2 linked regions of the Hydrogenophaga sp. SL48 genome follow. The protein of the gene in region 2 interacts with the protein of the main gene of each other region in a pairwise test. Links are inferred from orthologs where the notes say so. Each region holds a gene or a part of one and is shown on either strand. Other genes may lie near its edges. The genes, in order: leuS and ligA.

Region 1 (11,599 bases), 3.3 Mb from region 2 along the record:
GCCACTGACCCACGGTCCCTGGCGTGCCCACGTTCTCGCTGCCGTTGAACTTGATGTCGCCCAGAATCGTCTTGTGCGTGGTGTTGGCCACGTAGTCCCGGATGGCCTTGCGGTCCAGACCAACCTGCTTGCAGGCGTTGGTGAGGATCTCCAGCCCCGACCAGCAGGCGCCGCTGGCCCAGCGATCGGGTTCCTTGCCGGCGAACTTCTTGGTGTGCGCGTCGAAGTAAGCCTTGGCGGCCGGGCTGGTCTTGCCGTTCCACGAGCCCATGCCCAACACGCCTTCGGCGCCGGCGGGCGTCATCACGTTGCGGTAGAGCTGGAAGGCCGTGCCCACCGAGGCGTAGAAGAACTTCGGGTTGAAGCCCACTTCCTTGGCCTGGCGGCTGGCCAGGATGGTGTCGGGCGGGTAGGTGAAGCCCACGAACGCGTCCGGGTTCTTGTCCTTCATCGAGCGCAGCACGGGCGAGAGGTCTTTCACACCACCGGGGTAGCTCTTGTCCTCCACCAGCGTGATGCCACTGCCCTGCAGCGCCACCTTGAAAGCGGCGAAGTTCTCCAGGCCGAACAGGTCGTCCACATAAATCAGCGCCACGGTCTTCACGCCGTTGGCCTTGAGCATGTCGACCAGCGCGTTGGTCATGGGCGCGGGCTGCTGCAGCAGCAGGAAGAAGTACGGCAGGCGCATTTCCACCAGGCGCTTGCTCAGTGCGGTGGGCGCCAGGAACGGGTACTGGAACCGGTTGGCCAGCGGGGCCACGGCGAAGTTGGCGTTGGAGCCCCAGGGCGGCAGCACCAGATCGACCTTGTCGCTGCCCATGAGTTTTTCGTAGGTGCGAACCACGGTCTCGGTGTCGCTGCGGTCGTCGCTGCTGATCAACTCGATCTGCCGCTTCACGCCTTTCACGTCGAGGCCGCCCGCGGCATTCTGCTGCTCGGCCCAGAGCAGGTAGTTGGGCTCCTGGCTCACCTGCGCGCCGCCCGTCCAGGGGCCGGTGCGCGACATCGAATAGCCGACGCGCACCGGCGCGGACTGCGCCATGAGTTGCGGGGCAAAGGACATGGCGCCCACCGAAGCGGCGGCGCCCTTGAGGATCAGACGGCGGGTGGACTGGACCATGGCTTGTCTCCTGTGGTGTTCGACTGGCAGAGACCTTGATGCTAGTGAGCTGGCCGCCGGCGGGCTTTGCTGACGATGCACAAGCCGCTTGCCGGAACGTGCACACGCATGCGGGAAAACCCCCAACCCTGCCCACCCCAGGGATGTGGGTGCCCCACCATAATTTCCGCACCCCCCTGCTGGAGACCGCATGACCCCTTCGCCCGTGATGAGCACCGACGCTGTCGCCCCCGGCGAACGCGCTGCCGCCTGGCGCGACTGGGTGTGGCGGCACTTCGGCGGCCTGGAGTCCGACCTGTACGGCGACACCGGGTTCGACGGCCACATGAGCGCCTCGCACGCCGGTGACGTGGTGCTGACCAAGCTGGAAGCGAACCGGCACCGCGTGCTGCGCAGCCCCAAGCTGGCCAGCGCCAGCGACACCAGCTACCTCAAGATCGTCGCCCCCTGGCAAGGCAGCGCCGCGGTCGAGCAGCACGGGCGGCAGGCCTGGGTGCGGCCGGGCGGCTGGGCCATCTACGACACCACCGGCAGCTACGAAATCGCCAACCCGGAGCGGGTGGAGCACCTCATCGTGATGCTGCCCAAGCAGCAGTTCATCGAACGGGGCCTGCGGCTGGAACCCCTGATGGCGCGCCATGTGGGCGGCGCCAGCGGCATTTCACGTGTGGCCCTGGAGACCATGCGCAGCACCTACCAGGAGCTGCCCGCCATGAACGCCACCACCGCCCGTGGAGTGGGCGAGATGATCATCGAGCTGGTGCGCCTGTCGCTGCAGGAACTGGCCGGCCGCGAGAGCGCCACCACCCAGCTCGAAGCGTTTCGCGACCGCATCCGCGAACACATCGGGCAGCACCTGCGCGACCCGGGCCTGTCCATCGAGCGCATCGCGCAATCGATGAACTGCAGCAAGCGCCACCTGCACAACGCCTTCAGCACCGAGGACGACACGCTGGCACACCACATCCTGCGGCGCCGTTTGCAGGCCTGCATGCGCGACCTGAAGAACCCGGCCCTGGCGCAGCGCACGATCACGGACATCGCGTTTTCATGGGGCTTCAACAACGGCGCCCATTTCAGTCGCGTGTTCCGGGAACACGCCGGTCTTTCGCCCAGCGACTTCCGGGACACCGCGCTGCGCCAGTCGGCAGCGGCCTGAGTCAGCGCAGCGCGCAGGCCTGCGCCACCCGCAGCGCCATGCGGTGCAGCGCGTCCCACGGGTCGGCCGGCCAGTCGGGCTGCTTGAGGCCCTTGACGATACCGTCCACCGTGTGTGCGTCCTGCAGCCACTGGGCCAGCTGGGCGGGCCGGATCAGCGGCAGCGCGCGCTCCATCAGCTTTTCCTTCAAGCCCCAGACCCGGTTTTCGCGCAAGGCCATCGGCAAGGGGCGGCCGGCGTCCATCGCGTTGCGGATGCGGTTGAGCGTGCGAATGTCTTCGGACAGCGCCCAGTGCACCAGCACGGCGGCTTCGCCCTCGGCCTGCAACCCGTCGAGCATGCGTTGCACACGCAGCACCTGGCCGCCCAGCACGGCTTCGGCCAGCTTGAACGGGGTGTAGCGGGCCACGTTGAGCACCGCGTTTTCGACCTGCTCCAGCGACAGCTCGCCGGCCGGGTACAGCAGCCCGAGCTTCTGGATCTCCTGGTGCGCGGCCAGCAGGTTGCCCTCGACGCGGTCGGCAAAAAACTGCAGCGTGCGCTGGCCTTCTTCCCCCGCCGCGACGCGCTGACCCTGCTGCTGCAGGCGCTGCGCGATCCAGGCCGGCAGCGCCTGGCGCTCGACCGGGTCCACCTTCACCGTCACGCCAAAGCTGTCGAGCGCAGCAAACCAGGCGCCCTTCTGCGTGGCGGCATCCAGGCGAGGCAGCAGCACCAGCGTGAGCGTGCTGTCGTTGTCCCGCGCGGCCTCGGCCAACTGCTGCAGGACCTGAGAGCCGTCCTTGCCGGGCTTGCCTGAGGGCACCCGGATTTCGATCAGTTGTTTGTCAGCGAACAGGCTCATGGAGCCCCCGCTGGCGAGCACCTCGCTCCAGTCAAAGTGAGCCCCGGCCACCGTGTGCACGGTGCGCTCGGTGTAGCCCTGCTCGCGCGCCACGGCGCGGATGGCGTCTGCCGCTTCCTGGATCAGCAGCGGCTCGTCGCCGTGCAGGGTGTAGAGAGACTTGAGTCCGCGCTGCAATTGCCCGGCCAGCTGCGGGGCGGCCACCTGCATGGCGTCAGAGCGACTTCACGGCGGCCAGGCGGCGCAGCACCTGCTGCGCGATATCGCCTTCCATGTCGTGGAACATGGTGTTCTCTTCCGCCGCCTTGGCCAGCGCGGCGGTTTCCGTGAAGCTGATGTCGCGCTCCAGCAGCAGCTCGGTGTCGTCGATCAGGACCTTGCCTGCTACCGTGCTCAGACGGAAGCGGAAACGCACGCGCAGCGTCAGCTCCCGCACCTGACCCGAGTCGGTCTGTCCCGACACCACACGCTCATGATGGTCACGGGCCACATGCAAAACCACCTGCACGGGCACCGCTGCGGGGGTGGTCTGCGCGGCCTTGGAGGCGTTGGCCACCTGGATGCCGGCGGACACCATCGCCTGCTGGAGGGCTCTGGACACCTGCGTGTTCTCGAACCCGGTCACCAACACCGATTCAAACGCGAACTTGGGCGCCTGGCGCAAGGCAAAACCGCACCCCCCCAGGCCAGCGGTCGCGAGCAGCGCACCCGCGCTGGCCAGCGCCCTCAGCGCCACGCGCCGCCCGGACAAGGAAGGCTCCGGCGTCTCGCGGGAGGACTGGGGGGCGAAGGGGGTGTTGGGTTTCATGACGCGACTTTTATACCACCACGTTGACCAGACGGCCCGGCACCACCACGACCTTTTTGGGCGCAGCGCCATTGGCCTGTTTGACGAAGGCCTCGCTGGCCAAGGCCGCAGCTTCGATGGCGGCCTTGTCGGCGCTGGCCGGCACGGTGACGCTGCCGCGCAGCTTGCCGTTGATCTGCAGCATGAGCTCGATCTCGTCGCGCTGCAGCGCGGCCTCGTCGGCCTGCGGCCAGGGCGCGTCGAGCAGCTCGCCCGAGGCGGCGGCGTAGCCGAGCTCGGTCCAGAGGCTGTGCGCGATGTGCGGCGTGGCCGGGTAGATGCAGCGCAGCAGCATGCCGAAACCTTCGGCCAGCGCGGCGTTGTCACCGGCGGAGCCGTCGCCCTTGAAGTCGTCCAGGGCGTTGAGCATCTTCATTGCGCCCGAGACCACCGTGTTGTATTGCATGCGCTGGTAGTCGTAGTCCACCTGCTTGAGCACGGTGTGCACCTCCAGGCGCAGCGCCTTGGCCGCCTTGGACAGCGACTGCGTGCCCACGCTGGCCGCGAGCGCGCCCAGGTCCGCCGTGGCCGAGAGCTTGTTGCCAAAGCCCCAGACGCGGCGCAGAAAGCGGTAGCTGCCTTCCACCGCCGCGTCGTTCCACTCCAGCGTGGCCTCGGGCGGCGCGGTGAACATGGTGTACAGGCGCGCGGTGTCGGCGCCGTACTTCTCGATCAGGTCCTGCGGATCGACGCCGTTGTTCTTGGACTTGGACATGGTGCCCACGCCCTCGTAGTCGATCGCAGTGCCCACCGGCAGCGTGACCCCGCTGGACTCCACCGCCTTGATCAGCTTCGCGCCAATCACCTTGCCCGCTTCGTCGAACACGTGCTCCACGTCCTGCGGCCAGAAGTAGTCCTTGCCGCCCTTCTCGGTGCGGCGCGAGTAGATGTGGTTGAGCACCATGCCCTGGGTCAGCAGCTTGCTGAAGGGCTCGTCCACCTTCACGAGGCCGAGGTCGCGCATGACCTTGGTCCAGAAGCGCGCGTAGAGCAGGTGCAGGATGGCGTGTTCGATGCCACCGATGTACTGGTCCATCGGCATCCAGTAGTCCGCGCCCTCGGCCACCATCTTCTCGCTGTTGGTCGGGTCGCAGTAACGCATGAAGTACCAGGACGAATCCACGAAGGTGTCCATGGTGTCGGTCTCGCGCCGCGCGGGCTTGCCACACACCGGGCACACCACGCCAGCATGGAAGCCTTCATGTTTGTGCAGCGGGTTGCCCGAGCCGTCGGGGATGCAGTCCTGCGGCAGCACCACCGGCAGGTCTTTTTCAGGCACCGGCACCGCGCCGTGTTCCGCGCAGTGGATGATGGGAATGGGCGTGCCCCAGTAGCGTTGGCGGCTGATGCCCCAGTCGCGCAGGCGGAAGGTGGTCTTCTTCTCGCCCAGGCCTTGGGCGGCCAGCAGCTCGGCGACCTTGTCGACGGCGGCCTTCTGACCCAAGCCGTCGAGCACGCCGGAGTTGACGCACACGCCGCGCTGCTTGTCCCCGTACCAGTCGGCCCAGGCGAATGCGGAAAAAATCTCGCCTTCCACGGCCACCACCTGCTGGATCTTCAGGTCGTACTTCAGTGCAAACGCGAAGTCGCGCTCATCGTGCGCCGGCACGCCCATCACGGCGCCGTCGCCGTAGCTCATGAGCACGTAGTTGCCGACCCAGACCCCGACCTGCGCGCCGGTGAGAGGGTGCGTGACGAACAGGCCGGTGGCCATGCCCTTCTTTTCCTGCGTGGCGAGCTCGGCTTCGGTGGTGCCGCCGGTCTTGCATTCTTCGATGAACGCCGCCAATGCGGGGTTGGTCAATGCGGCGTGGTGGGCCAGCGGGTGCTCGGCGGCCACGGCGCAGAAGGTCACGCCCATGATGGTGTCGGCGCGCGTGGTGAAGACGTACATCCTGCCGTCGCCGATCAGCGCGCCGTCAGCGCCTTGGATCGAGTGCGGGAAGGCAAAGCGCACGCCCTCGCTCTTGCCGATCCAGTTCTCCTGCATCAGGCGCACCTTGTCGGGCCAGCCGTTGAGGGTCGCCTTGGGGTTGCCCAGCTGCACGTGGTCGAGCAGCTCGTCGGCGTAGGACGTGATGTTCAGGTAATAGCCGGGGATTTCGCGCTTTTCCACCGTGGCGCCGGTGCGCCAGCCCTTGCCGTCGATCACCTGCTCGTTGGCCAGCACTGTCTGGTCCACCGGGTCCCAGTTGACGATCTGGGTCTTGCGGTAGGCGATGCCCTTCTCCAGCATCTTCAGGAACAGCCACTGGTTCCATTTGTAGTACGTCGGGTCGCAGGTCGCGACCTCGCGGCTCCAGTCGATGGCCAGCCCCATGGCCTGCATCTGCTGCTTCATGTAGGCGATGTTTTCGTACGTCCATTTGGCCGGTGGCACGCCGTTCTTCAGCGCCGCGTTTTCGGCCGGCAGGCCGAAGGCGTCCCAGCCCATGGGCATCAGCACGTTGTGACCGTTCATGCGCAGGTAACGCGTGAGCATGTCGTTGATGGTGTAGTTGCGCACATGGCCCATGTGCAGCTTGCCGCTGGGGTAGGGCAGCATGGAGCAGGCGTAGAACTTCTTCTTGCCGGCGACCTCGGTCACGCGGTAGGCGTCGTTGGCGTTCCAGTGGGCGTGCGCGGCGCGCTCGACATCCTTGTGGGCGTATTTTTCTTGCATGAACCAGGGACCGGACCGGGCCGGTGAATGAAAGGGGCAGCGCGCTGCGTAGCCCCCGATTTTAGGGCTTGGGGCGCCCTGCCCGCCGCAGGCGACAGCGCTCAGCGCGTCGGCGCCGGCGCGGTGGTCGCACCCGTGGCCGGATCGGCCACAAAACCGATGCGCGACAGGCCCACGCTCTGGGCCAGGCCGATCAGCTGCACCACGCGACCATAGGGCACGGCCGTGTCGGCGCGCAACTGCAGCTCGGTCTCCGGGTCGCGCTGCGCGGTTTGCGTCAGGCGCTGCTTCAGGGTGGCGGCGTCGACCGGCTGCTCGTCCCAGAACACCTGCCCCTGGGGGTCCACGCTGATCGAAATGAACGCCTCGGGCTCTGCCGATGCGGCCACCGGCTCGCTGGCTTTGGGCAGCTCCAGCTCCAGCCGGCTGGACATGAGTGGGGCCGTGATGATGAAGATCACCAGCAGCACCAGCATCACGTCGACCAGCGGCGTGACGTTGATGTCGCTCATCGGTTCGTGCCGGGCGGGCTTTTCCAGCCTTCCGAAGCTCATCTCGGGGCCTCGCTGTGCACGAGCAACTCGCGCAGATCGCGGGCAAACCCCTCCAGATCGGCCTCGATGCGACCGATCTGGCGACCCAGCACGTTGTAGGCCAGCACGGCGGGAATGGCCACCGCCAGACCGGCGGCCGTCATGACCAGTGCCTCGCCCACCGGGCCAGACACCTGCTCGATGCGGAACTTGCCGTCCACACCGATGGCCGTGAGCGCGTTGTAGATGCCCCAGACCGTGCCCAGCAGGCCCACGAACGGGGCCGTGGAACCCACGGTGGCCAGCAGCACCTGCCCATATTGAAGACGGTGCAACACACGGTGCAAAGCGTCGCGCAGCACGCGGGTGAGCTGCTGCGAGCGGTCGCCGGCGGCGGCCAGGGTTTGCGGCGCGGCCTGCTCGATGGTGCGGGCGGCCTCCAGCAGCGGCAGCACCAGACGGCGGGAGTCAAAGCCGTTCAGGCGCTGCTGGGCTTCGTCCAGGTAACCGGCCTGCCAGAACGCGGCGGTGGAGGTGTGCACGTCGCGCACCGCGCGCCGCAGCAGCCAGCCCTTCCAGAGAATCACCACCCAGCTCGCGACCGACATGGCCAACAGCAGCAAGGCCACGCTGCGGCTGACCGCATCGCCCTGCCAAATGGTTTGCCAGACGCCGCCCATGTGTGGATCTCCTGAAAAAGAAAAGGGTGCGGGCTCAGCGCAGGCCGAGCACGTCGAACATGTCGTGCAGCCCGTGTGACTGCCCGGCCAGGAAGCGCACCGCGCGCAGGCTGCCCTGGGCGTAAGTCGAGCGGCTGCTGGACTTGTGGGTGATCTCGATGCGCTCGCCGATGCCCGCGAACAGCACGGTGTGGTCACCAACGATATCGCCGCCGCGCACGGTGGCAAAGCCGATGCTTGAGGGATCGCGCTCGCCGGTCACGCCCTCGCGGGCGTAGACGGCGCAGTCTTTCAGGTCACGGCCTAGCGCACCGGCGATCACTTCGCCCATCTTCAGTGCGGTGCCACTGGGCGCGTCCACCTTGTGGCGGTGGTGCGCCTCGATGATCTCGATGTCGTAGCCGGTGGACAGCGCCTTGGCCGCCATGTCCAGCAACTTCATCGTCACGTTCACGCCCACGCTCATGTTGGGCGCCATCATGATGGCGATGGATTGGGCGGCCTCGGCGATCTCCGCCTTCTGCGCCTCGGAAAAACCGGTGGTGCCGATCACCAGCTTCACGCCGTGCTCCACGCAGGACCGCAGGTGCTGCATCGTGCCTTCGGGACGCGTGAAGTCGATCAGGAACTGGCTACCGGACAGACCTGCGCCCAGGTCGGCCGTGATCGCGACCCCAGTGGCACGACCCGCAAACGCTCCCGCGTCCAGACCGATGGCCGGGCTGCCGGCGATGTCGAGCGCGCCGGCCAGCACGCAGTCCCCGCTGCCCTGCACCGCCTCCACCAGCATCTGGCCCATGCGGCCGCTGGCACCGGCCACGCACACGCGGTGCGGGCTCTGGAGCACCGCGCTCATCGCGTGGCTCCGGGGGCTTCCAGTGGCGGGTAACTGGCGGCTGGGGTGGCGGTCGATGGAGCGGGCGCCGCACCAGGAACGGCGTTGCTTGATTCGAACGCCTTCAGCTGCGCTTCGGTGGCCTCCAGCACAGGCACCTTGTCGGCCTTGCGGCGGGAGTCCAGCGAAGACACAAACTCGGATTCGCTGGGCAGTTCGTCAGCCTCGTGACGCTCCAGCGCGTCCCCCTTGAAGAACACAGTCAACCTGCGCTGCTGCGGCGCCTGCCCCTGGCGCTTGAAGGTGAACACGTAGTCCCAACGGTCGGCATGGAACACGCTGGTCAGCAGCGGCGAGCCCAGCAGCCCGCGCACCTGCTCACGGGTCTGGCCTGGTTGCAGGGCCTGGGCTTGCTCGCGCGTGACGACGTTGCCCTGAAGGATGTCGATCCGGTAGGGCGTGATCAAGCCCTCAGCGCTCGGCAGCTTGTCACGCAGGCTGGAACATGCGCCCAGACACAGGCACAAGGCAAGCACCAGGGGCGTGCACCGCTGGCTCGCGCTCCGATCTGGAGCCGGCAGCCGAGGGGCGGAAAGGGAGAAAAACTGGCGCATGAATGCAACCCACAAAAGGCGCGCTCGACCGCGGAGAACGGCAGGACATTGCCACGGTCGGTGCGCGCTGGCGATATGATCCGGTCATTGTAGCCCCGGGGTCCTGAAAGGCTCTGTCCGCAGCCGCGCTGCCCGCCCGCTTCTCCCGCCCGTCCATGACCAATATCGATGAACTCAAAAGCACCGGGCTGAAGGCCACGCTGCCACGGCTGAAGATCCTTGAGGTGTTCCAGAACGCCAAGCAGCGCCACATGACCGCGGAAGATGTGTACCGGGTGTTGCTGGACGAGCACTCCGACATCGGCCTGGCCACCGTCTACCGTGTGCTGATGCAGTTTGAGCAGGCCAGCCTCCTCACGCGCAGCAACTTCGAATCAGGCAAGGCGGTCTTCGAACTCAACGAAGGCCAGCACCACGATCATTTGGTGTGCCTCGATTGCGGCCGGGTGGAGGAGTTCTTTGATCCCGAGATCGAGAAGCGGCAGCAACTGATCGCCAAAACCCGCGGCTTCGTGCTGCAGGAACACGCGCTGTCCCTTTACGCCAGCTGCAGCAAACCCGACTGTCCGCACCGCACTTCACCGGCGTCACAGCGCTGAGCCCGTCCCCGGCGGGTCATTCTCCGCGCAGCATCGCCGCGCGATGGCGCGCGACAAATTCCTGATAGGTATCGATCCCGCGCAACTGCAGGATGGTGTTGCGCACAGCCGCCTCCACCAGTACCGCAATGTTGCGACCAGCAACCACCTGGATCACCGCCTTGCGCACCGGCACACCCAGCACATCCTGGTACAGCGGCTCGTGGGGCATGCGGTCGTAATCGCGCTCCATGGTCTCTTTCCGCACGAGGTGCACGATGAGCGAGAGCCGCATCTTGCGGCGCACCGCCGTCTCGCCGAAGATGGCCTTGATGTCCAGCAAGCCGATGCCACGCACCTCCAGCAGGTTTTGCAGCAACTCCGGGCATCGCCCTTCGATGCTGGTCTGATTGATGCGGTACAGATCGACCGCATCGTCAGCCACCAGACCGTGCCCGCGCGAAATCAGTTCCAGGCCCAGTTCGCTTTTGCCCAGACCCGACTCGCCGGTGATCATCACACCCATGCCGAGGATGTCCATGAACACGCCGTGCATGGAAGAGCGGTCGGCGAAATGGCGTGAGAGGTAGGCCCGCAGCACGTCGATCACGAATGCCGCCGGCTCGGGTGTCGCGAACATCGGTATCTGCGCCCGTTCGCACATCGCCATCAGCGCATCGGGCACGGCCTGAGCGTCGGCGACGATCAGCACTGGCGGTTCCAGCGTCACGATGCGCGCGATGCGTCGGCGGTTGTCGTCTTCGTTGGCGCTGGTGAGGTAGGCCATCTCACGCTCACCAAACACCTGCACGCGGTAAGGGTGGATGTAGTTGAGGTACCCCACCAGGTCGGCACCGGACCGCGCCTCCCGGATCGCCACCTCGTCAAAGCGGCGTTCAGAGGCCCCGAGCCCAGCCACCCACTGCCACTTCAGGGCATCCCGATGGTCCTCAAAGAGAACGTCGGCGCTGACAACGGTGGGCTTCACGCGGCGGCGTGGGCCGACTGCCAGCCGGTGATCAGGGTGTGCAGCTCGCCCGCATCGGTCGAGGTTTTCATCTGCTCACGCAAAGCGCTGTCGCTGAGCAGCTCGGCGATTTCGGAGAGGATTTCCAGGTGCTTCTGCGTCGCGGCTTCTGGCACCAGCAAGAAGATCATCAGCTGGACAGGCAGTTCGTCGGGCGCATCGAAGCCGATCGGGCTGGCGAGCTGGAACACAGCGGCCAGGGGTTGCTTCAGGCCCTTGATGCGACCGTGCGGAATCGCCACTCCGTGGCCAAGACCGGTGGAGCCGAGCCGTTCGCGGGCAAAAAGGCTGTCGGTGATGAGCGCACGGTTGAGACCATGCAGCGTTTCGAACAGCAAACCGGCCTCTTCAAACGCGCGCTTTTTGCTGGTGGCATCCACAGCAACCAGCACCTGCGGAGCGGGCAAAATCACGGATAGTCGGTTCATGTGGGCCTCGTTGGACCGCAAATTATGCCGAGTTGGGCGCGGTTGGCTAGACTGCGGGGACAAAAAAGCCGCTTGACTTTACAAGCGGCTTGTTGCATTGCAACATGCACGACGGCCGTCCCGGCAGAGCGACCGCCGGGTTGATCACATCAGGCGCTTGGCAGAGCCATGGTTGTGATCCTGGGCTTTGTCCTTGTAACGCAGCACCTGGCGGTCCAGCTTGTCGGCCAACTCATCGACCGCAGCGTAGAGGTCGGCGTTGGCGCATTCGG
Region 2 (11,239 bases):
TGGAAGACAGCCTGCGCCAGTCGCAGAACGCGGCCAATGAGCAGCGCGGCAGCGTGACCCAGGTACAGCAGCAGATCCAGGTGCTGGCGGCCGAACAACGCAACATCGAAGAACAGAGCCGGCAGCTGACCCAGCGCCGGGAGCGCCTGGCGGCCGATCGGAACGCCCTGGCCGCACCCGACGAAGCCAGCCTGCTGCAGTCCCAGAGCAACCTGCAGCAGGCGCTGCAGGCGGCCGAGATGGCCGATGCCATCCTGCACGAGCTGCAGGACAGTGTGCCCGAGCTGGACGAACAACGCCGTGCCGCGCAAACCGCCGTCAACCAGGAGTCGGCGAAACAGGCCGACCTGTCGGCGCGCATGGAAGCGCTGAAGGCGCTGCAGGAAAAGGTCAAGACCGACGGCAAGCTCAAACCCTGGCTCAGCAAACACGGCCTGGACGGCCTGCAGGGTTTGTGGAGCCGCATCCATGTGGAAAGCGGCTGGGAAAACGCGCTGGAAGCGGCCTTGCGTGAGCGCCTGGGGGCGCTCGAAGTGTCCCGTCTCGACATGGTGCGGGCTTTCGGCAACGACGCCCCGCCCGCCAAGCTGGCGTTTTACAGCCCGCCGGCCGCCGACGCGCCGCAACCCGCCCGCCAGGGCCTCAAGCCGCTGGCCGACTGGCTGCGCCTGAACGACGCGGGCCAGAAGGCGCTGCTCACCGACTGGCTGAGTGGTTGCTGGAGCGCGGCCAACCTCGACGAAGCCCTGGCCCAGCGTGCCCAGCTGCAACCCGGCGAAGCCATCTACGTGCCTGCGGGTCACGTGGTCACCGCGCACAGCGTCAGCTTCTACGCGCCCGACAGCGAGCAGGCCGGCCTGCTGGCCCGGGCGCAGGAGATCGAGAACCTCGACAAAAGCGCCAAGGCCCAGATCCTGATCGCCGAGCAGGCGAGGGCCGCCCTGATCCGGGCCGAAGCCGCCTACACCGACGCCTCTCAGCGCCTCGTGAGTGCCCGCCGCGAGGGCGCCGAAACGCGCGGTCGCGCGCACGAGCTGCAGGTGGAAACCCTGCGCCTGACCCAACTCGCCGAACAGACCCGCGCCCGCAGCGAACAGATCGCCGCCGACCTGGCGGAGGTCGACGCCCAGCTGGACGACCTGCAGGAACGCCGTGTCACCGCCGAGGCCCGTTTCGAAGAGCTCGACATGCAGCTCGCCGACAGCCAGGAGCGTCACGCCCAGCTTGACGACAAGGTGATCGCCGCCGAGCGCGCGCTGAACGCCGCGCGCGAGCAGCAGCGTGGTCTGGAGCGCCAGGCGCAGGAAGCCACCTTCACCCTGCGCAGCCTGCAGGCGCGGCAGGGCGAACTGCAGCGCTCGCTCGAAACCGCGGCTTCACAGGAAAAGGCGCTGGCCGATGAAGAACGGCGCGCCGCCGAAGAACTCACCCGTCTGAGCGACGCGGCGGCCCAGGCCGGGCTGCAGAACGTGCTGGCGATCAAGCTCGAACGCGAACAGGCGCTGGGCGCCCTGCGCAGCGAATACGACGGCCTCACCGCCCAGCTGCGCGCCAGCGACGAACACCGCTTGAAGCTGGAGCGCGAGCTCGACCCGCTGCGCCAGCGCATCACCGACTTCCAGCTCAAGGAACAGGCCGCCCGCCTGGGCGTGGAGCAGTACAGCCAGCAGCTCGAAGAGGCCCAGGCCGATCTGGCCGCGGTGGCGCAGAGCATCACCGAAGGCAATGTGCGGCTGGTGGGTCTGCAGAGCGAGATCGACCGTTTCCACCGCGAGATCCAGTCGCTGGGTGCCGTCAACCTCGCGGCACTCGACGAACTCACCGCCTCGCGCGAGCGCAAGACCTTCCTCGACGCGCAGACGGCCGACCTGGTCGAAGCCATGACCACGCTCGAAGACGCGATCAAGAAGATCGACGCCGAAACCCGCGACCTGCTGGGCAGCACCTTCAACACCGTCAACGAGCACTTCGGCCGCATGTTCCCCGAGCTGTTCGGCGGTGGCAACGCGAGGCTCGTGATGACCGGCGAAGAAATCCTCGATGCCGGCGTGCAGGTGCTGGCGCAACCGCCTGGCAAGAAGAACCAGACCATCCACCTGCTTTCGGGTGGTGAAAAGGCGCTCACCGCCATCGCGCTGGTGTTCGCCATCTTCCAGCTCAACCCGGCACCCTTCTGCCTGCTGGACGAGGTGGACGCGCCGCTCGACGACGCCAACACCGAGCGCTACGCGCGCCTGGTGACCAGCATGAGCAAGCAGGGCACGCAGTTCCTCTTCATTAGCCACAACAAGATCGCCATGGAAATGGCCGAACAATTGATCGGCGTGACCATGCAGGAGCAGGGCGTTTCGCGTATCGTCGCGGTGGACATGGAGTCTGCCGCCGGCATGCTCGAATCCGCCTGATCCCACGACCCATCCCATCGCAAGTCACCACCCCATGAGCACCTTGCAGATCAGCTTGGCCATTGTTGGAGGTCTTGTCCTCGCGGGCGTGGTCGCCTACAACGCCTGGGTCACCAGCCGCAACGCGCCGCGCACGGCACGCGAGCAACCGGGCCCGGAAGCGCCCGCAGCCGTGACCAACCGCGAAGACGATCCGCCCCTGAACGATCACCCGGTGGCAGGGGAGCCCGGGGATGACGAGCGCATCGACCCGGTGTTCCAGGACGCCCCGGTGTCTGCGGTCCGGGTGCGCGAAGAGGCTCGCGCCATTCCTGCCGTGGCCGTGACACTCAACCACGTGGTGAGCACGCCGGAAAAGAAGCCCGGCCTGGATGCACTGATCGACGTGATCGCGCCGTTGCAGCTCGAAGGTGAGGTGTCCGGTGAGGCCCTGCTGGCAGCCTTGCCCGGCACGCGCCGCGTGGGCAGCAAGCCCTTTGCCGTCGAAGCGTCGATCGACGAAGGCGGCGACTGGGAGAGTCCGCGCCCCGGGCAACGCTACCGGGCCTTGCAGGTCGGTGTGCAGCTGGCCAACCGCGCCGGCGCGCTCAACGACATCGAGTTCTCCGAGTTCGTGGTCAAGGCGCAGGCCTTTGCCGACGCGGTGGGCGCCATGCCCGACTTCCCCGACATGCGCGGCGAGGTCGCCCGGGCCCGCGAGCTCGACGCGTTCGCCAGCGGCCACGACGCCCAGCTCGGTTTCACCCTGCGCGCGCGGCGCGCCGCCTGGAGCCCGGGCTATGTGTCGCAGAACGCCGCCCGTTTCGGTTTTGTGGCCGGTGTCCTGCCCGGCCGCATGGTGCTGCCCGGCAGTCTGGCCGGTCAGGCACCGATCCTGAGCCTGGCCTTCGACCCCCAGGCGGCCATGGCCGAAGACCCCGAGCAGAGCGCCCTGCGCGAAGTGGCGCTCTCGCTGGAGGTCACCCACGTGCCGCGCAGCGAGCAGCCCTTTGTGCGCATGCGCCAGGCCGCCACCGCGCTGGCGGAGGCCATGGACGGTGTCATCACCGACGACGCCGGCCAGATGCTCTCGACCGACACCATGGACGCGATCGGCTCCGACCTCGAAGGCCTGTACGACGCGCTGGACAGCCACGATCTGTCGGCGGGTTCTCCGCAGGCGCGAAGATTATTTAGCTGACCCCCGCGCCGCGCTTTCAGCGCGTCACCCCCTTCCAGGGGGCAACGCTGGCGGCCCGGCGAAGCCGGTTCCGCGGCGTTCTCGCTTGAAATCACCTCTCTCGTTGCATGAGCACTTCTGATCTTTTTTCGTCTGAGCCATCGCCGGCCGAGCGCGCGGCCGAGTTGCGCGCGGTGCTGCACCACCACGCCCACCGCTACTACACGCTGGACGACCCGGAGATTCCGGATGCGGAGTACGACCGGCTGTTTCGCGAGCTGCAGGCGCTGGAAGCGGCGCACCCCGAACTGCGCACGCCCGACTCGCCGACGCAGCGGGTCATCGGGACCGTGCTTGAGGGTTTCACGCCGGTGCGGCACGCTGTGCCCATGCTCTCGATCAACACCGAGACCGACACCGAGCCCAGCGGCGCGCGCAATTTCGACACCCGCGTGCGCCGCGCATTGGGGCTGGCCGAGGCCGATCCGCCGGTGGCCTACGTGGCCGAGCTCAAGTTCGACGGTCTGGCGATGAGCCTGCGCTATGAAGACGGCCTGCTGGTGCAGGCCGCGACGCGTGGCGATGGCGAGGTGGGCGAGGACGTGACGAACAACATCCGCACCATCGGCCAGATTCCCTTGCGCTTGCCCGCCGATGCGCCGGCCGTGCTGGAGGTGCGCGGTGAGGTCTACATGCGGCGCGATGATTTCGATGCACTGAACGAAAAACAGCGCGCAAAAATCGCCGCTGGAGCCAAAGGAGAAAAGACCTTTGTGAACCCGCGCAACGCGGCGGCCGGCGCCGTGCGCCAGCTCGACTCGGGCATTGCCGCCCAGCGCCCGCTGAGCTTCTTCGCCTACGGCCTGGGCGAGATCACGCCGCCGGAGCAGGGCGGCCCGGCGTTCGACACCCACTTCGAGCTGCTCATGCGGCTCAAGGCCTGGGGCTTCCCGGTGGCCGGGCAGACCACGGTGGCGGTGGGCGCCGACGAGCTGATCGCCTTCCACCAGCGCATCGGTGCGGCGCGCGAGCAGCTGCCCTACGACATCGACGGTGTGGTCTACAAGGTCAACTCACTTGCGCTGCAGCGCCAGCTCGGTTTCGTCACCCGCGAGCCGCGCTGGGCCGTGGCGCACAAATACCCGGCGCAGGAGCAGCTCACCACGGTGCTCGCCATCGACGTGCAGGTGGGGCGCACCGGCAAGCTCACGCCGGTGGCCAAGCTCGCGCCGGTGTTCGTGGGCAACGTCACGGTGACCAACGCCACGCTGCATAACGAAGACGAAGCGCGCCGCAAGGACGTGCGTGTGGGCGACACGGTGATCGTGCGACGTGCGGGCGACGTGATTCCCGAGGTGGTGGCCGTGCTGCCGGAGAAGCGGCCCGAGGGGGCCGAAGTGTTCACCATGCCGCACGTGTGCCCGGTGTGCGGCAGTGAAGCCGTGCGTGAAGAGGGCGAAGTGGACTACCGCTGCACCGGCGGCCTGTTCTGCGGCGCCCAGCGCAAGGAGGCCATCCTGCATTTCGCCCACCGCCGCGCGGTGGAGGTCGAGGGCCTGGGCGACAAGCTGGTGGAACAGCTGGTGGACGCGGGCGTGGTCAAGACCCTGCCCGACCTGTACCGCCTGGGCTTCACCGCGCTGGTCAGCCTGGACCGCATGGCCGACAAGTCGGCACAGAACATCGTGGCCGCGCTGGAGAAATCCAAGCAGACCACCTTGCCTCGTTTCCTGTTCGGCCTGGGCATCCGGCACGTGGGCGAGGCCACGGCCAAGGAGCTGGCGCGCCACTTCGGCCAGCTCGACGCCATCATGGATGCGAGTGTGGAGGCGCTCTCGGAGGTCAACGACGTGGGCCCGGTGGTGGCGCAGAGCATCCGCACTTTCTTCGAACAGCCCCACAACCGCGAGGTGGTGGAGCAACTTCGCGCCTGCGGCCTGACCTGGGAAGAGGGCGCGCCCGCCGAGCGTGCGGTGTTGCCTCTCGCGGGCAAGACCTTTGTGCTGACCGGCACCTTCCCCACGCTCAGCCGCGATCAGGCCAAAGACCTGCTTGAAGCCGCTGGCGCCAAGGTGGCCGGCTCGGTGAGCAAGAAGACCGACTACGTGGTGGCCGGTGCCGAGGCCGGCAGCAAGCTGGAGAAGGCCCAGGCGCTGGGCGTGGCTGTGCTGGACGAAGCGGGCATGCTGGCGCTGCTGGAGGCTTGAGACCCGATCCGGCGCCGGGCCGCCCCAAGCCGGATCAGCCCCCTTGGGGGGCAACGACCCGCAAAGCGGCGGAGTGTGGGGGCCATGTCTTTCACTTGAACTTGTAGTGGTCCCGGTTCAACACCGCCGCCACGGCGTTGACCTCTTCCGGGAACATGCCCAGGTTCATGGTGGTGTTGCACATCTCCACCATGCCGCGCAGCAGACCGGCGCTGTTGATCTTGCCCAGCGGCTTGTACATGGCACTGCCGTCGCCACCGACCTTGCTCGCGTGACAGGCCACGCACTTGTGTTCGGCGATCATTTTTTCGCCCAGCGCCAGATCGGCGCCCTTGAAGATGTCGGCGCCCTGGGCGCTGGCCGCTCCGGAGAACACAAGGGCGTACAGCGCGGTGCCAATCAGTGTCGATTTCATGGGTCCTCCTGACAACGGGGTGTCAGCAATTACGGTGGCGGGTATTGAACCCCACTGTAGCTGCGCCACAATCGCGCGCCACCCGGGCAAAACCCCAACCTCCACCTTCACCCATGGCCATCCACGCGATCCTCAAGATGGGCGACCCCAGGCTGCTGCGGCAGGCGCAGCCCGTCACGGCCTTCAACACCCCCGAGCTGCACGGGCTGATCGCCGACATGGCAGAGACCATGGCGGCCGCCCACGGCGCCGGGCTGGCTGCGCCGCAGATCGGTGTGGACCTGCAGCTGGTGATCTTCGGCACCGATGCCCCCAATCCCCGTTACCCGGAGGCGCCGGTCGTGCCGCGCACGGTGCTGATCAATCCGGTGATCACGCCCCTGGGCGACGAAGAGGAAGAGGGCTGGGAGGGCTGCCTCTCGGTGCCCGGCCTGCGCGGCGTGGTGCCGCGCTGGAAGCGCATCCGCTATCAGGGCTTTGCCCCCGACGGCAATCGGGTGGACAGGGAGGCCGAGGGCTTTCATGCCCGTGTGGTGCAGCACGAGTGCGACCACCTGCTGGGCGTGCTCTACCCGATGCGGGTGCGTGATTTCAGCCGCTTTGGCTACACGGACGTGCTGTTTCCCGGCCTGGACCCGGCCGACGACGACTGAAGTGAAACACCCCCCGCGCCGCTCCGCGTCACCCCCCTCTCTCGCCTTCGGCGGGAGGGGGGCGGCACTTGCCGTCCGGCAAAGCCGGCCCGGCGGTGCCGCTGGGTTGCACCTTTTCATGCGTCGGCGTGGCGCTCTGGCACCGTGAAAAACCGGTACGGCCTGGATGCCGCAGGCAGATGGCGCCGAAACAGTGGCAAAAAAGTCACCGGACGAGGTTCGAAACCTGTCTGAAACAAACCGACATGTTCGTCGTGGGAAATCAACTAGAGTGTTTTCCCTTATCCCCACCGACCAAGGATCTGGAGTTTATGAAACGAATGTTTGCCGTGGTGGTCGGCGCGGCCTTGCTGGGCGGTTGCGCCGTGACGCCGCCGCCGTCCGATCTGACCGAACCGCTGCCGGGTGCCTGGTACGCCCCTCCGCTGCCGCACCAGGGGCAAGCGGCTTCGCTCACCGACTGGTGGGCGCAGCTGGGTGACCCCGTGCTTGCCGACCTGATCGCACAGGCGCAAGCGCGCAGCGCCAGCGTGGCCGCGGCCCGCGCCCAGGTGGCGGCGGCCCGCGCCGCGCTGGCCGGTGCCGACAGCGCGGCGGGCCCGCAACTCGCCGCCGTGGCGAGCGCCTCCCGCCTGCAGGAGCAAGGTGCTCCGTTGGGCAACGCGGTGGGTGCGGGTCTTCAGGCGTCGTGGGCGCTCGACGTGTGGGGCCAGAACGCCGCTTCCGTGCGGCAGGCCAGCGCGCAGCAAGGCGCCGCCAACGCTGGCTGGCACGAAGCACGTGTGCTTGTGGCGGCTGAAACGGCGCGCCTGTACCAGGGGCACCGTGCCTGCCGCGTGCAACTCGAGATCACGCGGGGCGACCAACAATCGCGCCGCGCCACCGCCGACAGCGCCGGCGTGTCCGAGCGCGCTGGCCTCACCGCGCCGGCCGTGTCGGCCCTGGCCCGTGCCAGCAACGCCGACGCCGAGGGCCGCCTGGCCCAGCAGACCAGCCAGTGCGAGCAGCAGCTCAAGGCGATGGTGGCGCTCACGGGCGAGGCCGAGCCCGCGTTGCGCGAGCGCCTGGGCGCGACCAGCGCGCTGCCGGACCCGCAGCGCATGGCCGAGCGCCTGAGCGTCGGCGCCGTGCCGGCCGATGTCATCCGCCAGCGGCCCGACGTGGCGCGCGCCCAGCGCGAGCTGTCGGCGGCCGCTGAAGGGGTGGGCGTGGCCCGCGCCGCGCTGTGGCCCAGCCTCAGCCTGTCGGGCAGCTGGCTGCGCAACCGCTTTTCCACCAGCGCGGGCGACACCACGTTCAACACCTGGTCGGTCGGCCCGCTGACCCTGAGCCTGCCCCTGACCGGGCGCGGTGGGCTGAACGCCGCCGCCGACGCGGCGCAGGCGCGCTACGAAGCGGCGGGCCTCGCCTACGCCGCCACGCTGCGCCAGGCCGTGGCCGAGGTGGAGCGGTCGCTGGTGGCGCTCTCGGCCTTGCAGCAACAGCAGTCGTCCAACCGCGACGCGGTGGCCGGCTACACCCGGTCGTTCGACGCCACGCAGGCGCGCTACCGAGTGGGCCTGGCCAACCTCAACGAGCTGGAAGAAGCGCGCCGCCTCAAGCTCAACGCCGACAGCGGCGCCGTCGCGCTGCAACTGGAACAGCTCAACACCTGGATCGGTCTGTACGTCGCCCTCGGCGGCGGCTTCGATCCCCAGGTCACCCCAGAACCCGTCCGGAAACCCTCATGAACGCCATGCCCACTTCTTCGTCCGCCGGTCTGCACCGGCTCAGCTGGGTGGCCGTCGCCGCCGCCCTGATCGTGGCCGCCTGCAGCAAGCCCGCCGAGGGTGAGGCCGGTGCGGCCTCCGCTGCCGCTGCGCCCGCGTCGGCCGACGCGGCGGCGCCCGCGCCCAAACCGGCCATGACCGTGTCGCTGGCCAAGCCCACGACCGACAAGCTGTCGCTGCAGCTGCAGGCCAACGGCAACATCGCCGCCTGGCAGGAGGCCAGCGTGGGTGCCGAACTGCCGGGCCTGCGCCTGGCCACGGTGAACGTCAACATCGGCGACGCGGTGCGCAAGGGGCAGGTGCTCGCCACGTTCGCGCGCGAAACCACGGCCGCCGAAAGCCTGCAGGGCCAGGCCAGCGTGATGCAGGCCGAGGCCGCCTTCGAGAACGCCAAGGCCGACGCGGACCGCGCGCGCTCGATCCAGGACACGGGCGCCCTGTCGCAGTCGCAGATTGCGCAGTACCTGACCCAGGAAAAGGTCACCCGGGCGCAGTGGGAAGCGGCGAAGGCCTCGTACGCCGCCAGCCGGGTGCGGCTGGGCAACACCCAGGTGCTGGCCCCGGACGACGGTGTGATCTCCGCCCGCAGCGCCACGGTGGGCGCGGTGGCCGGTGCCGGGCAGGAGCTGTTCCGGCTGGTGCGCCAGAGCCGCATGGAATGGCGCGCCGAAGTGACGCCGGCCGAAGTGGGCCGCATCAAGGTCGGGCAGAAGGTGGACGTGACCGCGGCCAGCGGCCTGGAGGTCAAGGGCACGGTGCGCGCCATCGCGCCCACGGCCGATCCGCAGACCCGCAACGTGCTGGTGTTTGCCGACCTGCCGCGCCACGACGAGCTCAAGGCCGGCACCTTTGCCCGCGGCCACTTCCTGCTCGGGGAAAGCCAGGCGCTCACCGTGCCGGCCCAGGCCATCGTGGTGCGCGACGGCCACAACTACGTGTTCGTGGTCGGTGTCGACAACAAGGCCGCCCAGCGCAAGGTGGAGACCGGCCGCCGCGTGGGCGAGCGCGTGGAACTGCTGCAGGGCCTCAAGGCCGAGGAATCGGTGGCGGTGCAGGGCGCGGGTTTCCTGAACGAGGGTGACCTCGTGAAGATTGTTCAGTGAAGGACCGGTCATGAACGTTTCCGCTTGGTCCATCAAGAATCCGATCCCGGCGGCGATGCTGTTCGTCATGCTCACGCTCGCCGGCCTGTTTTCCTTCCAGGCGATGAAGGTGCAGAACTTCCCCGACCTGGACGTTCCCAACATCACCATCGTCGCCAGCCTGCCGGGGGCGGCCCCCAACCAGCTGGAAAACGACGTCGCTCGCAAGATCGAGAACAGCCTGGCCTCGCTGCAGGGCCTCAAGCACATCTACACCAAGGTGCAGGACGGCACGGTGTCGATCACGGCCGAGTTCCGCATCGAGAAGGCCACGCAGGAAGCGCTGGACGACGTGCGATCGGCCGTGGCCAAGGTGCGCGGTGACCTGCCGACTGAGCTTCGTGAGCCCATCATCAACAAGCTGGAGCTGGCCGGCGGTGCGGTGCTGGCCTACACGGTGCGTTCGGACAAGATGGACGACGAGGCCGTGTCCTGGTTTGTCGACAATGACGTGGCCAAGCTGCTGCTGTCGGTGCGCGGCGTGGGCGCGATCAACCGCGTGGGCGGCGTGAACCGAGAGGTGCAGATCCTGCTGGACCCGCTCAAGCTGCAGTCGCTGGGCGCCACGGCGGCCGACATCTCGCGCCAGCTCGCGAAGGTGCAGATCGAGAGCGCGGGGGGCCGCGCCGACATCGGCGGCAGCCAGCAACCGCTGCGCACACTCTCGTCCCTGAAATCGGCCGAGGAGCTGGCGGCGCTGGAGCTGTCGCTCTCCGATGGCCGGCGCATCCGCCTGGACCAGATCGCCAGCGTGAAAGACACCATCGCCGAGCCCACGGCCGCGGCCTTCCTCGACGGCAAGCCGGTGGTCGGCTTCGAGGTGGCGCGCAGCAAGGGCGCCAGCGAGGTCGAGGTCGGCCACGGCGTGCGCGACAAGCTCAAGGAGCTGCAGGCCAGCCGGCCAGACCTCCAGATCACAGAGTCCTTCGACTTCGTGACCCCGGTGGAGGACGAGTTCAACGCCTCCATGACGCTGCTGTACGAAGGCGCCTTGCTCGCAGTGCTGGTGGTCTGGCTGTTCCTGCGCGACTTCCGCGCCACCATCGTGTCGGCCGTGGCGCTGCCGCTGTCGGCCATCCCGGCCTTCATCGGCATGCACTACCTCGGCTTCACCATCAACGTGGTGACGCTGCTGGCGCTCTCGCTGGTGGTCGGCATCCTGGTGGACGACGCCATCGTCGAGGTGGAGAACATCGTGCGCCACATGCGCATGGGCAAATCACCGTACCAGGCCTCGATGGAGGCGGCCGACGAGATCGGCATGGCCGTGATCGCCACCACCTTCACGCTGATCGCGGTGTTCCTGCCCACAGCCTTCATGTCGGGCATCCCGGGCAAGTTCTTCAAGCAGTTCGGCTGGACGGCGGCACTCGCCGTGTTCGCCTCGCTGATCGTGGCGCGCGCGCTCACGCCCATGATGGCGGCGTACATCATGCGCCCCATCGTGCTGGCCAAGGACCGTCCGCAGTGGGCGCGCAAGAACGCCCTG

What was found.
Region 1: the proteins of ligA (region 2) and leuS interact in binary tests that used the Escherichia coli proteins (3 or more experiments, as listed by UniProt). The link is inferred for Hydrogenophaga sp. SL48 from one-to-one orthologs.

Annotation. Positions count from the first base shown.
Region 1 is NZ_CP063400.1:5,031,975-5,043,573, reverse strand. What follows is about bases 3,742-7,026. They hold leuS (leucine--tRNA ligase), read right to left. Parts: upstream 6,633-7,026; coding sequence 3,942-6,632; downstream 3,742-3,941. Other genes in these bases: IM738_RS23985 (ExbD/TolR family protein), read right to left, coding at 6,734-7,026; IM738_RS23995 (LPS-assembly lipoprotein LptE), read right to left, coding at 3,742-3,931. Outside these bases: IM738_RS24010 (amino acid ABC transporter substrate-binding protein), read right to left, coding at 1-1,120; IM738_RS24005 (helix-turn-helix domain-containing protein), read left to right, coding at 1,311-2,279; holA (DNA polymerase III subunit delta), read right to left, coding at 2,281-3,333; more of IM738_RS23995, read right to left, coding at 3,338-3,741; more of IM738_RS23985, read right to left, coding at 7,027-7,186; IM738_RS23980 (MotA/TolQ/ExbB proton channel family protein), read right to left, coding at 7,183-7,845; dapB (4-hydroxy-tetrahydrodipicolinate reductase), read right to left, coding at 7,880-8,701; IM738_RS23970 (outer membrane protein assembly factor BamE), read right to left, coding at 8,698-9,147; fur (ferric iron uptake transcriptional regulator), read left to right, coding at 9,450-9,893; hprK (HPr(Ser) kinase/phosphatase), read right to left, coding at 9,910-10,860; IM738_RS23955 (PTS sugar transporter subunit IIA), read right to left, coding at 10,857-11,327; hpf (ribosome hibernation-promoting factor, HPF/YfiA family), read right to left, coding at 11,472-11,599.
Region 2 is NZ_CP063400.1:1,780,834-1,792,072, reverse strand. Bases 3,307-6,231 are described here. They hold ligA (NAD-dependent DNA ligase LigA), read left to right. Parts: upstream 3,307-3,692; coding sequence 3,693-5,771; downstream 5,772-6,231. Other genes in these bases: IM738_RS08605 (hypothetical protein), read right to left, coding at 5,863-6,186; IM738_RS08615 (cell division protein ZipA C-terminal FtsZ-binding domain-containing protein), read left to right, coding at 3,307-3,585. In the rest of the region: chromosome segregation protein SMC, read left to right, coding at 1-2,405; more of IM738_RS08615, read left to right, coding at 2,440-3,306; def (peptide deformylase), read left to right, coding at 6,300-6,839; IM738_RS08595 (efflux transporter outer membrane subunit), read left to right, coding at 7,151-8,569; IM738_RS08590 (efflux RND transporter periplasmic adaptor subunit), read left to right, coding at 8,566-9,711; IM738_RS08585 (efflux RND transporter permease subunit), read left to right, coding at 9,722-11,239. UniProt on the Escherichia coli protein: DNA ligase that catalyzes the formation of phosphodiester linkages between 5'-phosphoryl and 3'-hydroxyl groups in double-stranded DNA using NAD as a coenzyme and as the energy source for the reaction.